2 regions of the Kocuria cellulosilytica genome follow, and region 2 is predicted to be linked to the other one. Evidence: predicted binding sites of a transcription regulator. Region 2 holds the regulator's gene; the other holds the start of a gene.
The links. The regulator HrcA, encoded in region 2, represses chaperone genes, less so after heat shock. The targets are predictions, from matches to a motif close to TTNGCACTCGNNNNNNNCGAGTGCNAA.
Positions count from the first base shown of each region.

Region 1 (9,113 bases), on a different contig from region 2:
CACGGTGGTGCACGCGAGCGCGCGCGGTCAGCTCAAGCAGCTGCTGCTCACCGTGGGCTGGCCGGCGGAGGACCGGGCCGGCTACGTGGACGGCACGCCCCACCCCCTCGCCCTCACGGGGACGGACCCGCTCACGGGCGAGGCCTGGTCCCTGCGCCCGTACCAGCGCCACGCGGTGGAGAACTTCTGGGCGGGCGGCAGCGGCGTCGTCGTCCTGCCCTGCGGAGCCGGCAAGACGCTGGTGGGCGCCGGAGTGATGGCGGCGAGCTCCACGACGACGCTCGTCCTGGTCACGAACACGGTCTCGGCGCGGCAGTGGAAGGCCGAGCTGCTGCGCCGGACCACCCTCACGGCGGACGAGATCGGCGAGTACTCCGGTGCCGTCAAGGAGGTCCGCCCCGTGACGATCGCCACGTACCAGGTGCTGACCAGCCGCCGCGGCGGGATCCACCCCCACCTGGAGCTGCTCGACGGCCACGACTGGGGGCTGATCGTCTACGACGAGGTGCACCTGCTGCCCGCCCCCGTGTTCCGGATGACCGCCGAGCTGCAGGCGCGGCGCCGGCTGGGCCTCACTGCCACCCTGGTGCGCGAGGACCACCGCGAGGGGGAGGTGTTCTCCCTCATCGGGCCCAAGCGCTACGACGCCCCGTGGCGGGAGATCGAGGCCCAGGGCCACATCGCCCCCGCCGACTGCGTCGAGGTCCGGGTGGAGCTGCCGCTCGCGGACCGGATGGCCTACGCCTCCGCCGAGGACGCCGACCGGCACCGCCTCGCCTCGTCCTCCCCGCACAAGCTCGACGTCGTGGCCCGGCTCGCGGCACGCCACCGCGGGGAGCCGGTGCTCGTGATCGGGCAGTTCCTGGACCAGCTCGACGAGCTGGGCGCACTGCTCGGCGCCCCGGTGCTCAAGGGGAGCACGAGCACGGCCCGGCGGGAGCGGCTCTTCGCCGCGTTCCGCGCCGGGGAGCTGCCGGTGCTGGTGGTCTCGAAGGTCGCGAACTTCTCGGTCGACCTGCCGGAGGCCTCGGTCGCGGTGCAGGTCTCGGGGGCCTTCGGCTCCCGGCAGGAGGAGGCCCAGCGGCTGGGGCGGCTGCTGCGGCCCAAGCGGGACGGCCGTCCGGCGACGTTCTACACCGTGGTGGCCCGCGACACCGTGGACGCCGGCTACGCGGCCAAGCGCCGCCGCTTCCTCGCGGAGCAGGGCTACGCCTACCGGATCCTCGACGCCGCGGCCGTCGAGGCGCCCGGGGAACTCCCCGAGGACCGGTGACGGCCGTTCAGGCGGCGTTCAGGCTGTTCCGAGAAAATGGGTGGTGTGAAGAACGACAACCCCGAAGCGAAACTGCTCGTCGTCGACGACGAGCCCAACATCCTCGAGCTGCTGGCCACGTCCCTGCGCTTCGCCGGCTTCGAGGTGGTCACCGCCGCCAACGGCCGTGACGCCCTCGCCAAGGCGGAGTCCGAGAACCCGGACCTCGCGGTGCTCGACGTCATGCTCCCCGACATGGACGGGTTCTCCGTGACCCGCAGGCTGCGCGCGTCCGGGCGGCACTTCCCCATCCTCTTCCTCACGGCCAAGGACGAGACCGAGGACAAGGTCACGGGGCTGACCGTGGGCGGCGACGACTACGTCACCAAGCCCTTCAGCCTCGACGAGGTCGTCGCCCGCATCCGCGCGGTGCTGCGCCGCACCCAGCCCGCCGAGGAGGACGACTCCCGGCTTCGCGTGGACGACCTGGTCCTCGACGACGACGCGCACGAGGTGTTCCGGGGCGAGCGCGAGATCGACCTGTCCCCCACCGAGTTCAAGCTGCTGCGCTACCTCATGCTCAACCCGAACCGGGTGCTGTCCAAGGCGCAGATCCTCGACCACGTGTGGGAGTACGACTTCAACGGGGACGCCTCGATCGTGGAGTCCTACATCTCCTACCTCCGCCGGAAGATCGACAACGACCCGGAGCTGCCCCCGCTGATCCACACCAAGCGCGGCGTCGGCTACCTCCTGCGGTCCTCGCACAAGAACCACTGACCCGGTCCCGGGATGCACACCCTGTCCTCCCGGTGGCGCTCGACCTCCCTGCGCTCGCAGCTCATGGCGCTCACGGGCCTGCTCCTGGCGCTGTCCATCCTCGTGACGAGCTTCGTGGCGATCTCGGTGCTGCGGACCTCGCTCCTGAACGACATCGACCGCGGGCTGCGGGACTCCGTTCAGGCGGTCTCCACGGTGCTGGTGGCCGACATGGGCGGCGCGCAGGGGGCCCAGGTGCCGCACGCCGGGTTCCTCCTGGACGCCGAGGGCGAGATGCTCGCCGAGGCGGTGCACACGCCCGACGGAGTGCTCGAGCGCCGGCCCGACCTGTCCCAGATCGACCTCGAGCACGTGCGGGAGAACCCCTTCGAGCCGACGACCGTGAGCTCCGTGGACGCCCCGGACCACCGGTGGCGGGTGGTCGCGGCCGAGACGGAACGGCTGAACCTCGTCGTGGCGGTCGCCGAGCCGCTCGACCGCATGAACGCCATGCTCAGCGCGGTGACGCTCCTGACGCTGAGCTTCGGCGTGGCGACCCTGTTCGCGGCCATGGCCGTCGGCTGGGTCCTGGTCACCCGCGCGTTCGCGCCCCTGCACCGGGTCGAGCAGACCGCCGCCCGCATCGCCGAGGGCGACCTCTCCCAGCGCATGGAGGGCTACAACCGGCAGACGGAGATCGGCCAGCTCTCGGCGTCCCTCAACGCGATGCTGGGCCACATCGAGGACGCCTTCGACGCCCGCACCCGCTCCGAGGCCAAGCTGCGCCGGTTCGTGGCCGACGCCTCCCACGAGCTGCGCACGCCCCTGGTGACCATCCGGGGCTACTCGGAGCTCTACCGGCACGGCGCCCTCCAGGACCCCGAGGACGTGGCCGGCGCGATGTCCCGGATCGAGTCCGAGGCCAAGCGGATGACGCAGCTCGTGGAGGACCTGCTGATGCTGGCGCGCCTCGACGAGCGGCGGCCGGCCGAGAACGTCGACGTGGACCTGCTCCACCTCGCGTTCGACGCCGCCGGGGACGCCCGGGTCTCCGCCCCCGACCGGCGGATCGCGGTCGAGGGCCTGCGGGGCGGGACACCGGTCTCGGCGTGGGTGCACGGCGACGAGTTCCGGCTGCGCCAGGTCGTGGCGAACCTCGTGACCAACGCCCTGCGCTACACCCCGGAGGGCACCCCGATCGAGATCGCGGTGGGCGTGGAGCGCTCGGTCGACGACTCCTTCAACGCCGTGCTGCAGGTGCGCGACCACGGCCCGGGCATCCACGGCGAGGACGCGGAGCGCGTGTTCGAGCGCTTCTACCGGGCCGACTCCTCCCGCACGCGCGAGACCGGCGGCACGGGGCTGGGGCTCTCCATCGTGGCCGCGATCGTGCAGCAGCACGACGGCACCGTGCGGCTCACCGAGACCCCCGGCGGGGGCGCGACGATGACCGTGCGCGTGCCGGGCATCGAGCCCGCCGACGACGCCCCGGAGGTGTGACCGGGCCCGTCAGGACTCGTAGGTGCCCTGGTGGAAGCGCAGCTGCCAGGGCCCCAGCTCGTTGCGGGAGTCCTCCCGGACCCACAGCGAGCTGCGCAGGCTCGTGCGGTCCCCCGCCGTGAGCCGGTAGACGAGGTGCACGGCCGCGGGACCGAGCTCGGTGGCCGTGAGCACGTGGACGTCCACCGCGCCGAGGGCCGGTTCGCGGGGCAGCCGGTCGAGGACGTCCTCCCGGGACCACCACGAGCCCGAGGCCCCCACCTCGGCGAAGCCCTCGTGGAGCAGCTCGCCCAGCCGGCCCGGGTCCGCCCTGACCTCCGGGCGCAGCAGGTCCCGCTCGAGGGCCTGGACGGTCTCCCCCGCCGTCCGCCCGCGGGCCAGCTCCTCCTCGTGGGCGAACAGCTCGCTCAGCAGGTCCGGGTCGTGGCGGTCCTCCAGCGCCTCGGGCTCGGGATCCTCCGCCCGGCGCCGGCCCTCCACCGGCCGGGAGGCCGGGGACGGGTGGACCGGCCCGTCCGGGCGCGGGGCGGCGCCGTCGAAGCCGGGTCCCTCGGGCGCGGGCCGCCCGGTCTGGAACGCGGTGGCCACGGCCCGGGCGCGGAGGTCCGCGGCCTCGTTGAGCTCGTGCCCGGCATGGCCCTTGACCCACTCGAAGTGCACGTCCCGGCCCGCCATCGCGGCGTCCAGGGCCTTCATGAGCTCCACGTTGAGGACGGGCTTGCCGTCCCTCTTCTTCCAGCCCTTCTTCTTCCAGCCGGGCATCCACTTCGTGATCGAGTTGATGACGTACTGGCTGTCGCACAGCACCCGCAGGGGCTCGTCGCGGCGGTGGGCCGTGGCCTCGAGCAGGTCCAGGACGGCCTTCAGCTCGCCCATGTTGTTCGTGCCGTGGGGCCATCCGCCGGCCCGCCAGGTGTTGTCGTCGATGTACCAGGCCCATCCCGCGGGCCCGGGATTGCCCAGCGCGGAGCCGTCGGCGGCAGCAGTGATCGTCATGGATCCCATCTTTTCACGGCGCCGGGACACCGTGCGCCACGGCCCCGGTGCGCCACGGGCTCAGTCGCCGGCCTCCTGCTCGAGCCGCTGCTGGGCGACGTCGCGCACCCCGGCGACCTTCGACAGCTGCACGGCCGCCGTGCGCAGGTCCGTCTTGCCGTCCAGCCGCAGGAGCAGCTCCACCTCGGCGCCCTCCGCTCCCTCGACCGTCCGGCTCGAGACCACGGAGGCGCTCAGCTGCAGCTCGTCGACGACCGTGAGGACCTCCCGCAGCACGCCGTGGCCGTCCTCGTAGCGCAGCCGGAGGCCCTGCGGGGCCACCATCCCGGGCAGGCGGCGGGAGAGCGGGGTCAGCACGAGCGCGGAGACGAAGTGCAGCCCCGTGGCCACGACGGCGAGCGGCACGAGCCCGGCCCCGCAGGCCATCCCGATGGCCGCAGAGAGCCAGATGCTCGCGGCCGTGGTCAGCCCGTGCACCACGTCCCGGTTCGTGAAGATCACGCCCGCGCCCAGGAAGCCGATGCCCGTGATGATCTGGGCCGCCACGCGGGACGGGTCCGGCCCCGCGTCGATGCCGGGCAGGGCGCCGAAGCCGTAGGCGGACACGAGGGTGAAGACCGCCGAGCCGGTGCCGACCAGGGCGTGCGTGCGCAGGCCCGCGCTCTTGCGCCGGAGCCGCCGTTCGAGGCCCACCAGCGAGGTGAGCGCGAAGGCGATCAGCACGAGCGCGAGCTGGACGGGGACCGCGTCCCACACGACGACGCCCACGGCTCCTCCTCCGGCAGCTGGTGCTGATGATTGAACACCATTTCCGGGTCCGCGGCACCGTGTGCAGGGACGGCGGGCACTGGGACGACGACGGGCGCTGGCACGACGACGGGCACGGGGACGACGACGGGCCGGGCACCTCTGCGAGGCGCCCGGCCCGTGCCGGATGCGTGCTGGGCACGCTCGACGGGTCAGCCGTCGATCACATCATGCCGCCCATGCCGCCCATGCCGTCGTCGGCGCCGGCGCCGGCGCCCGCGGGCTCCGGCTTGTCGGCCACGACGGCCTCGGTGGTGAGGAACAGCCCGGCGATGGACGCCGCGTTCTGCAGCGCGGACCGGGTGACCTTGACCGGGTCGTTGATGCCCGCGGCCATCAGGTCCTCGTACTCGCCGGTGGCGGCGTTGAGGCCGTGGCCCAGGGCCAGACCGCGGACCTTGTCCACGACGACGCCGGCCTCGAGGCCGGAGTTGATGGCGATCTGCTTGAGCGGGGCGTCGATGGCGACCTTGACGATGTTCGCGCCGGTGGCCTCGTCACCCGTCAGCTGCAGCTTCTCGAACGCCTTCTGGCCGGCCTGGATCAGGGCCACGCCGCCGCCGGCGACGATGCCCTCCTCCACGGCCGCCTTCGCGTTGCGCACGGCGTCCTCGATGCGGTGCTTGCGCTCCTTGAGCTCGACCTCCGTGGCGGCACCGGCCTTGAGGACGGCCACGCCGCCGGCCAGCTTGGCCAGGCGCTCCTGCAGCTTCTCGCGGTCGTAGTCCGAGTCCGAGTTGTTGATCTCGGCGCGGATCTGGGCCACGCGGCCCTCGATCTCCTCGGCGGTGCCGGCGCCGTCGACGATGGTGGTCTCGTCCTTCGTCACGACGACCTTGCGGGCCTGGCCCAGCAGGTCCACGGTCGCGGTCTCGAGGGAGAGCCCGACCTCCTCGGTGATGACCTGGCCACCGGTGAGGATGGCGATGTCGGCCAGCTGCGCCTTGCGACGGTCGCCGAAGCCGGGGGCCTTGACGGCCACGGACTTGATGGAGCCGCGCATCTTGTTGAGCACCAGCAGGGCCAGGGCCTCGCCCTCGACGTCCTCGGCGATGATCAGCAGCGGCTTGCCGGCCTGCATGACCTTCTCGAGCACGGGAACCAGGTCCTTGACCGCGGAGATCTTGGAGTTGACCACGAGGATGTAGGGATCCTCGAGGACGGCCTCCTGGCGGTCCGCGTCGGTGACGAAGTACCCGGACAGGTAGCCCTTGTCGAAGCGCATGCCCTCGGTCAGCTCGAGGTCCAGCCCGAAGGTGTTGGACTCCTCGACCGTGATCACGCCCTCCTTGCCGACCTTCTCCATCGCCTGGGCGATGAGGCGGCCGATCTCGGGGTCGCCGGCGGAGATCGACGCCGTGGCGGCGATCTGCTCCTCGGTCTCGACCTCCTTGGCGGAGGCCAGCAGCTCCTCGGTGACCGCGGCGACGGCCTTCTCGATGCCGCGCTTGAGGCTCAGCGGGTCGGCGCCGGCGGCCACGTTGCGCAGGCCCTCCTTGACGAGCGCCTGGGCGAGCACGGTGGCGGTGGTGGTGCCGTCGCCGGCGATGTCGTCGGTCTTCTTGGCGACCTCCTTGACGAGCTCGGCGCCGATCTTCTCGTACGGCTCGTCGAGCTCGATCTCCTTGGCGATGGACACGCCGTCGTTGGTGATCGTCGGGGCGCCCCAGGCCTTCTCGAGGACCACGTTGCGGCCGCGCGGGCCGAGGGTGACCTTGACGGCGTCGGCCAGGGTGTTCAGACCCCGCTCGAGACCGCGGCGTGCCTCTTCGTCGAAAGCAATCATCTTTGCCATGTGACTTCGTCCCTCCTGGACGGTAGACAAACGGTCGACCTCCACGGTGCCCGCGACGGACGGCGCGCCCGACGGCGGAGTCTTCCCGACGTCGTGCGGCACCTCACCGTGGTGGTTGAGGTGTCACTCCTGTGCCGGTGGCTGCCCGGGTCGGGCCGGGGACCGAGCCATTAGCAGTCCACACGACTGAGTGCTAATCGCAATCTTGGCACTCGTCCCCGGAGAGTGCAAACCCCTGAGCCGATTCCGCTCAGCCCTGCCACTCCTCGCGGAGCACGCCGTAGACCATGCGGTCGTAGTACTCGCCCCTGACCCTGCGGGCCCGGCGGATCCTGGCCTCCTCCGTGAAGCCCAGCTTCTCCGCGACCCGGCACATGCCCACGTTGCCGCTCCACGTCTCGAGGTCGAGGCGGTGGGAGTCGGAGCGGGCGAAGAGGTAGTCGGTCCACAGGCGCAGGGCCTCGGTGCCGTAGCCGCCGCTCCAGTGCTCCGGGGAGTACACGGTGATCCCCAGGGAGCGCAGCGGCAGCAGGTGCGTGCCGTCCCCCGCGTCCTCCGTGGGCTTCTCCGACCAGTACCAGGACACCTGCCCGATGAACCGGTCGTCCGCGGCGTCGGCGATGACCATCGTCTCGCGCGGGTCCGGCCAGTCCCCCGCCGCCACGCGCGCCCGGAGGGTGTCCAGCCAGCGCTGGGCGCCCTCCGCGGTGAAGTTGGGGTAGAACGGGCCGTCCGTGCGCTGCCACTCGTGCTCGCCGCCGCCGGCGGGCGGCATGATCCACGTCTCGTAGGCGGCGAGGTCCTCCTCGGTCCAGTCGCGGAGGCGGACTCTGCGTCCTTCGATCTGCACTGCGGTTCCTTCCGGTGGCGTCAGGGGTCGGGGTCGTCAGGGGTCGGGGTCGTCAGGGGTCGGGGTCGTCAGGGGTCGGGGTCGTCAGGGGTCGGGGTCGTCAGGGGTCGGGGTCGTCAGGGGTCGGGGTCGTCAGGGGTCGGGGTCGTCAGGGGTCGGGGTCGTGCGATGCGAGTGACGGCGGGGGCCGGCGTCGTCGGGGTGGGCAGGGCCGGGCCCGCCGCGGTCCGGGACGGATCAGGGGCCCGCGGACGTGCCGGCGGGCGCGGGGGCGGGGTCGGCGGGGGCGTTGAGGAACGAGAACACCCCGACGCCGAGGGTCAGCACCCCGGCCAGGACGATGGCGGCGAGCTCCCGGGCACCCACGCGGACGGTCGGCCGGAGACCGCGGTGGGCGCCCTGGCGGGGACCGTCCTCGGGGACGTCGTCGAACTCGTCGTGCGGGTACTGGGTCACTCCTGGTCTCCTCGCTGCCGGCGCAGCCGCGCCACGAGCATCGGATCGTGCTCGAGGGCGGCGCGGGTGTCGATCAGGACGTTGAGCCGCTGGTAGTAGTGCGTGGGCGAGAGCTTCAGGCGGCGGCGGATCTCCATCTCCTTCGCCCCCTGGTACTTCCACTGCAGCTTCTCGAGGGCGAGGATCTCGCGGTCGACGTCGCCCAGTCCGGTGCCGGAGGGCCCCTCGTCCGGCACCGCTCCGGCCGCGGCGTCCTCGTCCGGCACCGGTCCGGGTGCGTCGTCCAGGTCCGGCAGCGCTCCGGCCGCGGCGTCCTCGTCGGGCAGCGGTCCGGGTGCGGTGTCCCGGTCCGGCTTGAGCTCGACGCCGGGCGCGTCGTCGTCGTGCCCCCCGGCCTCCGGGTCGGTGTCGGGGGCCGAGGCGCCGTCGGACACGATGTCCTCGGGCACAGCGTTCCCGGGCACGTCCCTCCTGGACACGTTCCTCTCGGGCACGCTCCTCCCGGGCACAGCGTTCCTCGGCACGTTCCTCTCGGGCACAGCGTCCCCGGGTGCGCCGTCCTCGCCGGTCACCGCGACTCGGCCCGGGGCCGCACGGAGACGGTCGTCAGCTGCGCGTCCTCGCCCGCGTCCACGACGGCGCGCACCGCCGCGGCCACGGACTCCGGGCGGATGTAGCGCTCCGGGACGTAGTCGTTG
Region 1 is NZ_JAVFWZ010000006.1:41,023-50,135, reverse strand. Features, by position in the region: gene RCG67_RS10515 (DNA repair helicase XPB) at 1-1,273, shown strand, start outside; gene RCG67_RS10510 (response regulator transcription factor) at 1,310-2,032, shown strand; gene RCG67_RS10505 (sensor histidine kinase) at 2,045-3,511, shown strand; gene RCG67_RS10500 (RNase H family protein) at 3,521-4,507, opposite strand; gene RCG67_RS10495 (MgtC/SapB family protein) at 4,568-5,275, opposite strand; gene groL (chaperonin GroEL) at 5,478-7,109, opposite strand; gene RCG67_RS10485 (GNAT family N-acetyltransferase) at 7,360-7,959, opposite strand; gene RCG67_RS10480 (hypothetical protein) at 8,197-8,415, opposite strand; gene RCG67_RS10475 (DUF3263 domain-containing protein) at 8,412-8,879, opposite strand; gene RCG67_RS10470 (SDR family oxidoreductase) at 8,984-9,113, opposite strand, start outside.
Region 1: groL (chaperonin GroEL) is a predicted target of HrcA. The motif match lies at 7,280-7,306, and genes of this name have one in related genera.

Region 2 (9,113 bases):
GGTGGACATGCCGTCGGAGGCCTTCCGCGCGGACCTGGACGGGCGCGAGGCCCGGCTCGCCCTCCAGCAGCTCGCGCACACGGTCACGGCCGCCGCGGGAACGGCGGGCCTGCTGCCCGAGGGCTCCGAGGCCGAGGTGAAGGTGCTCGTGGACGGCCGTTCCGACGAGGAGGTCTTCGGCGCCGTGCGCCTCGACGCCCCCCTCCGGCCCGACGAGAGCGTCGAGGCGCCGATCTGGCTCGACGAACCCCGGCAGGACGCCCGCGCCGAGGGCTCCCTGACCGTGTCCGGCCGGGCGCTGGACGGCGTCCGGAGCGGCCGCTGGACCGTGGCCGAGCCGGACGGGCGGCGCGTCTCGAGCGGCGCGGCCGCCGTCGTCCCGCGCGCCGACGGGACCACCGGGTTCCGGGCGGAGCTCGAGCTGGAGCCCGGCGACTACGTCGTGACGGTCGTCGGCCGGAACGCGGAGGGCGACACCGTGCGCGACGACAAGGACGTGGCGGTCCTCCCGGGCTGATCCGGTCCGGCCGGGCTCAGCGGGGTGCGGACGACCAGCGTCCGAGCGCGGCGCTGAGCACCGCCAGCGCGGCGGGTCCGGCGGTCGAGCTGCGCAGCACCTCGTGGCCGAGCCGCACCGCGTGGGCTCCCGCACCGGCCAGGGCGTCGAGCTCCGCCGGGGCGATGCCCCCTTCGGGCCCCACCACCAGGACGATCCGCTGCGAGCCCGCCCACGGCGCCCCGGGGGCGGCGGTCAGCTCGGCGAGGGAGTCGCCGGCCTCCTCGTGCAGCACGAGGCCCCGCGTCCCCGGCTCCCCGAGCAGGCGGGCGAGCTCCCGGGTGGTGCACAGCGGCAGCACCTCCGGCCAGGCCGCCCGGCGGGACTGCTTGGCGGCGGCCGCGACGGTGTGGACCCACTTCTCGTGGCTCTTGGCGGCGCGCTCCTTCTTCCACCGCACGATCGAGCGGTCGGCCTGCCACGGCACCACGGCGTCCACGCCCAGCTCGGTGGCCGTCTCCGCGGCCAGCAGGTCCCGGTCGCCCTTCGCGAGGGCCTGGGCGAGGACGAGCCGAGGCGTGCGGTCGGGCTCGGTCGTCACCGAGACGACGACGACCTCCATGCTGTCGCGGTCGGCCGAGCGCAGCTCCCCGGTGGCCCGGGCCCCCGCGCCGTCGACGAGCTCGAGGGGATCGCCGGGCGCGAGGCGGCGCACGGTGACGGCGTGCCGGGCCTCCGGGCCGGTGACCGTGAGCGCCGCGCCGGGGCCGAGGCCGGTGAGCCGGCCCGGCTCGACCTTGAAGACCGGCAGGCTCACAGGTCGGAGAACCTGTCCTTGAGCCGGGAGAAGAAGCCGCCGGAGCCGGCCGGGGAGTTCAGGGTCGTGCCGGTCGACTGGTCCTCGCCGCGCAGCCGGGACAGCTGCTCGAGCAGCTCGCGCTGCTCGTCGTCGAGCGCCGTGGGCGTCTCGACCTCGAGGTGGACGAACAGCTCGCCGCGCCCGCCGCCGCGCAGCCGGGTGGCCCCGAGCTCGTGCAGGGTCACGGTGTGGCCGGTCTGCGTGCCGGGGGCCACGGGGACCTCGCGCTCGCCGTCGAAGGTCTCGAGGGTCACGGTGGTGCCGAGGGCCGCGGAGGTCATGGGCACCCGGACGCGGGCGTGCAGGTCGTCGCCCTGGCGCTCGAACGTGGGGTCCGGGTCGACCTTGAGCTCGACGTAGAGGTCCCCGTTGGGGCCGCCGGCGGTGCCGGCCTCGCCCTGTCCCGAGAGGCGGATCCGGTTGCCGGTCGAGACGCCGGCGGGGATCTTGACGGTCAGCGGGCGGCGGTCGCGCACGCGGCCCTCGCCGTAGCACTCGTGGCAGGGGTGCTTGATGACGGTGCCGAAGCCCTGGCAGGTGGCGCACGGGGCGGCGGTGACCACGGTGCCCAGGATGGACTGGACCTGGCGCTGGACCTGGCCGGACCCGTGGCAGACCTCGCAGGTCTCGGGCTGGGTGCCCTCCTGGCAGCAGCTGCCGTTGCAGGTGGGGCAGATCACGGCGGTGTCCACGGTGATCTTCTTCTCCGTGCCGAAGACCGCGTCCCTGAGGGAGACGCGGACGTTGATCAGCGCGTCCTGGCCCTGGCGGGTGCGGGACGCGGGGCCGCGCCGGCCGGAGCCGGCGCCCCCGGCGCCCTGGAAGAAGGTGTCGAAGATGTCGGCGAAGCCGAAGCCCGAGCCGGGGAAGCCCCCGCCGAAACCGGTGTCGGTGCCGTTCTCGTTGCCGGTCGCGTCGTAGACCCTCCGCTTCTCGGGGTCGGAGAGGACGTCGTTGGCGTGGGAGAGGCGCTTGAAGTCCTCGGCGGCCTCGGGGCCGGGGTTGACGTCGGGGTGCAGCCGGCGGGCCTTCTTGCGGTAGGCCTTCTTGATCTCTTCCTGGCTGGCGTCCCGGGACACGCCCAGGGTCTCGTAGTGATCGCTCACCGTGGTCCGTTCTGTCGAGAGGTCTGTGGTGGGTTTCGCTGGAGGGCCCCGGGAGCGGGGCCCGCGGGGGCTCAGCCCCCGAGGATACGGGAGAGGTAGCGGGCGACGGCGCGCACGGCGGCCATCGTGGACGGGTAGTCCATGCGCATGGGACCGACGACCCCCACCTTCGACTGCGGCCCGTAGCCGGTGGCCACGACGGCGGCCTCGGACAGGGGGCCCTCGGCGTTCTCCGTGCCGATCCGCACGGCGACCCCGCGGGCGTCCTGCTCCATCTCCGAGAGCAGCCGGAGCATCACCACCTGCTCCTCGAGGGCCTCGAGGACCGGGCCGATGCTCAGGTGGAAGTCCCCCGTGGCACGGGCGAGGTTGGCGGTGCCGGCCATGACCATGCGGTGCTCGGCCCCGCCCGCCGCGAGGGCGGCGACGGCCTCCCCCACCGCCGCGGCGGCCGGCTGGAGCGGCGGGGCGGTGCCCGCGGCCATCACCGCGAGGGCGTCCGGCACCGCGGTCAGGGAGCGCCCGACCACGGCGGCCAGCACCCGGGCGCGCAGCTCGAGCAGCTGGGACTCCTCGAGGGGCGTCCGCAGCACGGCCACGCGCTGGGCCACCCGCCCGTTGGTCGGGATGAGCACCACGAGCACCCGCCCGGCCCCGAGGTCCACGACCTCGACGTGGCGCACGGTCACGCCGGAGGCGTGCGGGTACTGCACGACCGCGACCTGCTGGGTGAGCTGCGCGAGCAGCCGCACGGTGCGCTCCATCACGTCGTCGATGTCCGCGGCGTCGTCCAGCAGCCGCTGGATGGCCCGCCGCTCCGGCCCGGACAGCGGCTTGACGGCCGCGATCTGGTCCACGAACGTGCGGTAGCCCTTGTCGGTGGGAATCCGGCCGGAGCTCGTGTGGGGGGCCGCGATCAGGCCCTCCTCCTCGAGCGCGGCCATGTCGTTGCGCACGGTGGCCGAGGAGACGCCGAGGCGGTGCCGGTCCACGAGCGCCTTGGAGCCCACGGGCTCGCGGAAGTGCACGTAGTCCTCCACGATGGCCTGCAGGATCTGCAGTCGTCTCGGATGGTTCACGCCGCTCCTCCCCGGTCCGTGCTCGTGCTCCGGCCGCCCTGGCACTCGGGTGGCCACAGTGCTAACGCCGTCCAGTGTAGCCCCCGTGTCCGACCACCGGGCCGCCGCCCCCGGTTTGGTACGCTTCCGGCTGATCCGCGCCGGACGCGCGGCACCGCGACCCGGGAGGACGACCATGAGCGACCACGGCTGGGGGCCGCGCAGCCTCGACGACGACGCCCTCGCCCGCCGCCGGCCCGCGTCCGCGGAGGTCCCGGTGGCGCCGGGCATGCTCCTGGAGGACGTGACGACCGGCTGGGTCGGCGCCGTCGTGTCCCTGGAGACCATCGGCGGCATGCGCGTGCTGGGACTGGAGGACCGCCGGGGCCGGGTCAAGGCGTTCCCGCTGGGACCGGGGTTCCTGCTCGAGGGCGAGCCAGTGGTCGTCGTCGAGCCCCGCCGGACCCCGGCGGCGAGGACGCCCGCCCGCACGCGGTCGGGGTCCGTGGCCGTCGAGGGGCTGCGCGCGAGCACCGCGAAGGCTTCCCGGGTGTGGGTCGAGGGCTACCACGACGCCGAGCTGGTGGCGAAGGTGTGGGGCCACGATCTGGCCGTCGAGGGCATCGTCGTGGAGCCGCTGCACGGCATCGACGACCTGCCCGCCGCCGTGCGGGAGTTCGGGCCGGGTCCCGGGCGGCGGCTCGGGATCCTCGTGGACCACCTCGTGACCGGCTCCAAGGAGTCCCGGATCGCGGCCGAGACCATGCGCCTGCCCGGCGCCGCGGGCAACGTCCTGGTGCTGGGCCACCCGTACGTCGACATCTGGCAGGCGGTCAAGCCGCGCGCCCTCGGTGTCGACGCCTGGCCCGTGGTGCCCCGCGGCACCGACTGGAAGACCGGTGCCGCCGCCGCCCTCGGCTGGCCGCACCGGACCCCCGGGGACCTGGGACGGGCCTGGCAGCACATCCTCGCCCGCGTGGACAGCTACGCCGACCTGGAGCCGTCCCTGCTGGGCCGCGTCGAGGAGCTGATCGACTTCCTCACCGCGCCCGGGGCCTGATCCGGCCAGCTCCCGCACCCTCCGGCGGCCGGGAGGAGCCGGTCGTGACGTCACAAAGGCACACGTGCACGGCCGCGATCCGCCGCCGTCCGGACCGGTCGGTAGGATGGTGGAGTCCCACCCACCGGCCGCGGTCCCGCCGCGGTCCCACCGCCGAAGGACTTCCGTGCCCGTGCAGACCGACCCCCGATCGAGCCGCGAGAACGCCGGGGCCCCGTTCGAGGGCCTCTCCCCCGTGGCCCAGCCCCTGACCGTCACCGAGGACCACCAGTGGGCGACCCTCGCGCACTTCGGCGGCGTCATCGGCTTCCTCCCCTCGTTCCTGCTCCACCGCGTCTTCCGCGGCCGGGGGCCGTTCACCGAGCAGGAGTCCATGGAGGCCATGAACTTCACCCTGCTGCCGACCCTCGTGGTGGTGGCGGGCATCCTGCTGGCCCCGGTGCCGTTCATCGGCTGGTTCTTCGCGCTCGCCGCCGCCGCAGCGTGGCTGCTGCTGGCCGTCGGGTCCCTGATCGGCGGGGTCCGCGTCAACCGGGGCGAGCCGCACCAGTACCGCTTCAACACCCGGCTCTACGACCGGCTCGCCGAGAAGCTGCGCGAGCGGTCCCGGGAGCGCACCGAGCGCGGCTGACACCGCTCCCCGTCCACGGGGGCGTCCCGCGGACGGGCCCGCCCGCCTCGGGCGGCAGAAGGGATCCGCGCGCTCAGGCGAGCAGCCGCCGCACCACGGCGTCGCCCAGGAGCCGGCCCCGCAGGGTCAGCACCACCGAGCCGCGCAGCGCCGCCGCGGGCTCCACGAGACCGTCGGCGATCAGCCCGGCGACCGCACCGCGCCCGCTCTCGGTCAGGGCGGTCGTGGGCAGACCGTCACGGATCCGGGCCTCCAGCATCACACGCTCGAGGTGCCGGGTCCCGGCGTCGAGGATCTCGCGCCCGGCCGCGGGCGACTGCTGCGCGCGCACCCGGTTGGTGTAGGGCACGGGGTGCTTGAGGTTCCACCAGCGCGTCCCGCCCACGTGCGAGTGCGCACCGGGGCCGATGCCCCACCAGTCCTGGTTGCGCCAGTACGCGAGGTTGTGCCGGCTGCGGTGGGCCCCGGGGTCCGCGCCGCCGGCGGGGCGGGCCCAGTTGCTCACCTCGTACCACTCGAAGCCGGCGTCCCCGAGGATCCGGTCCGCGAGCTCGTACTTGTCGGCCTGGTCGTCCTCGTCGATGGGCGGGACCTCCCCGCGCCGCATCCGCGCCGCGAGCTTCGTGCCGTCCTCGATGATCAGCGAGTACGCGGAGACGTGGTCCGGCTCGTAGCCCACCGCCGTGCGCACCGAGTGCTCCCAGTCGGCCAGGGACTCCCCGGGGGTGCCGTAGATGAGGTCCACGCTCACGCCCAGGCCCGCCTCGCGCGCCCACCGGACGGCGCGGGGCACGTTCTCCGGGTCGTGCGTGCGGTCCAGGACGGCGAGCACGTGGGGGACGGCCGACTGCATCCCGAAGGACACCCGGTTCACCCCGGCCGCCGCGAGCACCGCGAGGGACTCGGGCGTCACGGAGTCCGGATTGGCCTCGGTGGTCACCTCCGCGCCCTCGGCGAGCCCGAAGCTCTCCCGGGCCTGCGCCAGGATCGCCGCGAGGTCCTCGGCGGGCAGCAGCGTGGGGGTCCCGCCGCCGAAGAACACGCTGTGCAGCGGGCGGGGGGCGGCCCCGGAGTCCGCCAGCACCCGGTGCGCCCAGCGGACCTCCGCCGCGGCGTCGCCGGCGTAGGCGTCCTGGGACACCCCGGCGCCGAGCTCCACGGCCGTGTAGGTGTTGAAGTCGCAGTACCCGCACCGGACCGCGCAGAACGGCACGTGCACGTAGAGGCTGAGCGTGCGCCCGGCGGAGCCCTCCGCGGCGGAGGCCGGCAGCAGACCGTCGAGCGGGCCGGGCAGGCCCTCCGGCTGTGCGGGGGCCACTACTTCTTCTTGTCCTTCGCCCCGGCCTCGTCGGAGGACAGCGCCGCGACGAACGCCTCCTGGGGGACCTCCACGCGGCCCACCATCTTCATCCGCTTCTTGCCCTCCTTCTGCTTCTCGAGCAGCTTGCGCTTGCGCGAGATGTCACCGCCGTAGCACTTGGAGAGCACGTCCTTGCGGATCGCGCGGATGTTCTCGCGGGCGATCACCCGGGAGCCGATGGCCGCCTGGATGGGGACCTCGAACTGCTGGCGCGGGATGAGCTCGCGCAGCTTGCCGGTCATCATCACTCCGTAGGCGTACGCCTTGTCCCGGTGGGTGATCGCGCTGAAGGCGTCCACCGGCTCGCCCTGCAGGAGGATGTCCACCTTGACGAGGTCGGCGGCCTCCTCGCCCTCGGCCTTCCAGTCCAGGGACGCGTAGCCCTTGGTGCGCGACTTCAGCTGGTCGAAGAAGTCGAAGACGATCTCGGCGAGGGGCAGCCGGTAGCGCAGCTCCACCCGGTCCTCGGAGAGGTAGTCCATGCCCTTGAGCTGACCGCGCTTGGACTGGCACAGCTCCATGATCGCGCCGATGAACTCGGACGGCGCCAGCACCGTCGCGGCGACCATGGGCTCGCGGATCTCGGCGATCTTCCCCTCGGGGAACTCGGACGGGTTCGTGACCACGCGCTCGGAGCGGTCCTCGAGGGTGACGTTGTAGCTCACGGAGGGCGCCGTGGAGATCAGGTCGAGGTCGAACTCCCGCTCCAGCCGGTCCCGGGTGATCTCCAGGTGGAGCAGGCCCAGGAACCCGCAGCGGAACCCGAAGCCCAGGGCCGCGGAGTTCTCGGGCTCGTAGACCAGGGCGGCGTCGTTGAGCTGGAGCTTGTCGAGGGCGTCGCGCAGCACCGGGTAGTCGGAGCCGTCGATGGGGAAGAGCCCGGAGAAGACCATCGGCTTGGGGTCCTCGTAGCCGCCCAGGTTCTCGGCCGCCGGCCGCTGGTGGTTGGTCACGGTGTCGCCCACCCGGGACTGGCGCACGTCCTTGACCCCGGTGATGAGATAGCCCACCTCGCCCACGCCGAGCCCCTCCGTGGGCTTCGGCTCGGGCGAGATGACCCCGATCTCCAGCAGCTCGTGCTGGGCGCCGGTGGACATCATCCGGATCCGCTCGCGCGGGGTCAGCTTGCCGTCGACCACGCGGATGTAGGTGACCACGCCGCGGTAGGTGTCGTAGACGGAGTCGAAGATCATGGCCCGCGACGGCGCGTCGGCCCGGCCCTCCGGGGGCGGGACCTCCCGGACGATCCGGTCCAGCAGCGCCTCCACGCCCTCGCCGGTCTTCCCCGAGACCCGCAGCACGTCGTCCGGGTCCACGCCGATGAGGTTGCCCAGCTCCTGGGCGTACTTCTCCGGCTGGGCCGCGGGCAGGTCGATCTTGTTCAGCACCGGGATGATCGTGAGGTCGTTCTCCATGGCCAGGTAGAGGTTGGCCAGGGTCTGCGCCTCGATGCCCTGGGCGGCGTCCACCAGCAGCAGGGCCCCCTCGCACGCGGCCAGGGAGCGGGAGACCTCGTAGGTGAAGTCCACGTGGCCCGGGGTGTCGATCATGTTCAGGGCGTAGTCCGTGCCCGCCACGTTCCACGGCATCCGCACGGCCTGGGACTTGATGGTGATCCCGCGCTCGCGCTCGATGTCCATCCGGTCCAGGTACTGGGCCTTCATCTCCCGGGGCGTCACCACGCCGGTGGCCTGCAGCATCCGGTCCGCGAGCGTGGACTTCCCGTGGTCGATGTGGGCGATGATGCAGAAGTTGCGGAGGATCGACGGGTCGGTCGAGGCGGGAACCGGGGCATTGACGGCCAGCGGTGACACGGGCGGTCCTTTCTCCGGGAGATCGTCGCTTCCGGCAGGTCCTGGGGCTACCGGCGGGTGGATCGCGCCGGGGATTCAACTGTCCAGTTTCCCACGTTTGGCGGTGGGGGGCCATTTGACCGGCTGCGCCGTGGCCGGCGCGGACCGCTGGTGGTCGGCGCACGGGTCCGGACCGGGAGGATCGGCCGGCCGGTGGGACAATGGGCACTGTTCGGCGCAGCACCCGGCGCGGCGCCACCGACCCCAGGGGGCAGAGCCATGGGCCGTGACGACTTCCAGCTCTCCGTGGACGCCGCGGAGGTCTACGAGGCACAGTTCGTGCCGGCCCTGTTCGCCCGCTGGGCCCCGCACACGGTGCGGGCCGGCGGCGTTCGGCCCGGGCAGTCCGTGCTCGACGTCGCCTGCGGGACCGGCGTGGTCGCCCGGGAGGCGGCGCGCCTCCTGCAGGGCAGCGGACGCGTCGTGGGACTGGATGTGAACGCCGGGATGCTCGCCGTGGCCCGGCGCGTCGCGCCCGCGCTCGAGTGGGTCGAGGCAGACGCTCTCGACCTGCCGTTCCCGGACGGGTCCTTCGACGTGGTGCTGTGCCAGGCCGGCCTGATGTTCGTCGCGGACCCGGTGCGGGCCCTGCAGGAGATGGCCCGTGTGGCCGCCCCGGAGGGGACGGTCGCCGTGCAGGTCTGGGACGAGCTGCCCGCTCAGACGGCCTGGGTGCCGTTCTACGACGTC
Region 2 is NZ_JAVFWZ010000003.1:248,725-257,837, reverse strand. Features, by position in the region: gene RCG67_RS06235 (GerMN domain-containing protein) at 1-517, shown strand, start outside; gene RCG67_RS06230 (16S rRNA (uracil(1498)-N(3))-methyltransferase) at 534-1,313, opposite strand; gene dnaJ (molecular chaperone DnaJ) at 1,310-2,461, opposite strand; gene hrcA (heat-inducible transcriptional repressor HrcA) at 2,533-3,540, opposite strand; gene RCG67_RS06215 (DUF3097 domain-containing protein) at 3,716-4,579, shown strand; gene RCG67_RS06210 (DUF4870 domain-containing protein) at 4,746-5,210, shown strand; gene hemW (radical SAM family heme chaperone HemW) at 5,284-6,528, opposite strand; gene lepA (translation elongation factor 4) at 6,528-8,384, opposite strand; gene RCG67_RS06195 (methyltransferase domain-containing protein) at 8,643-9,113, shown strand, end outside.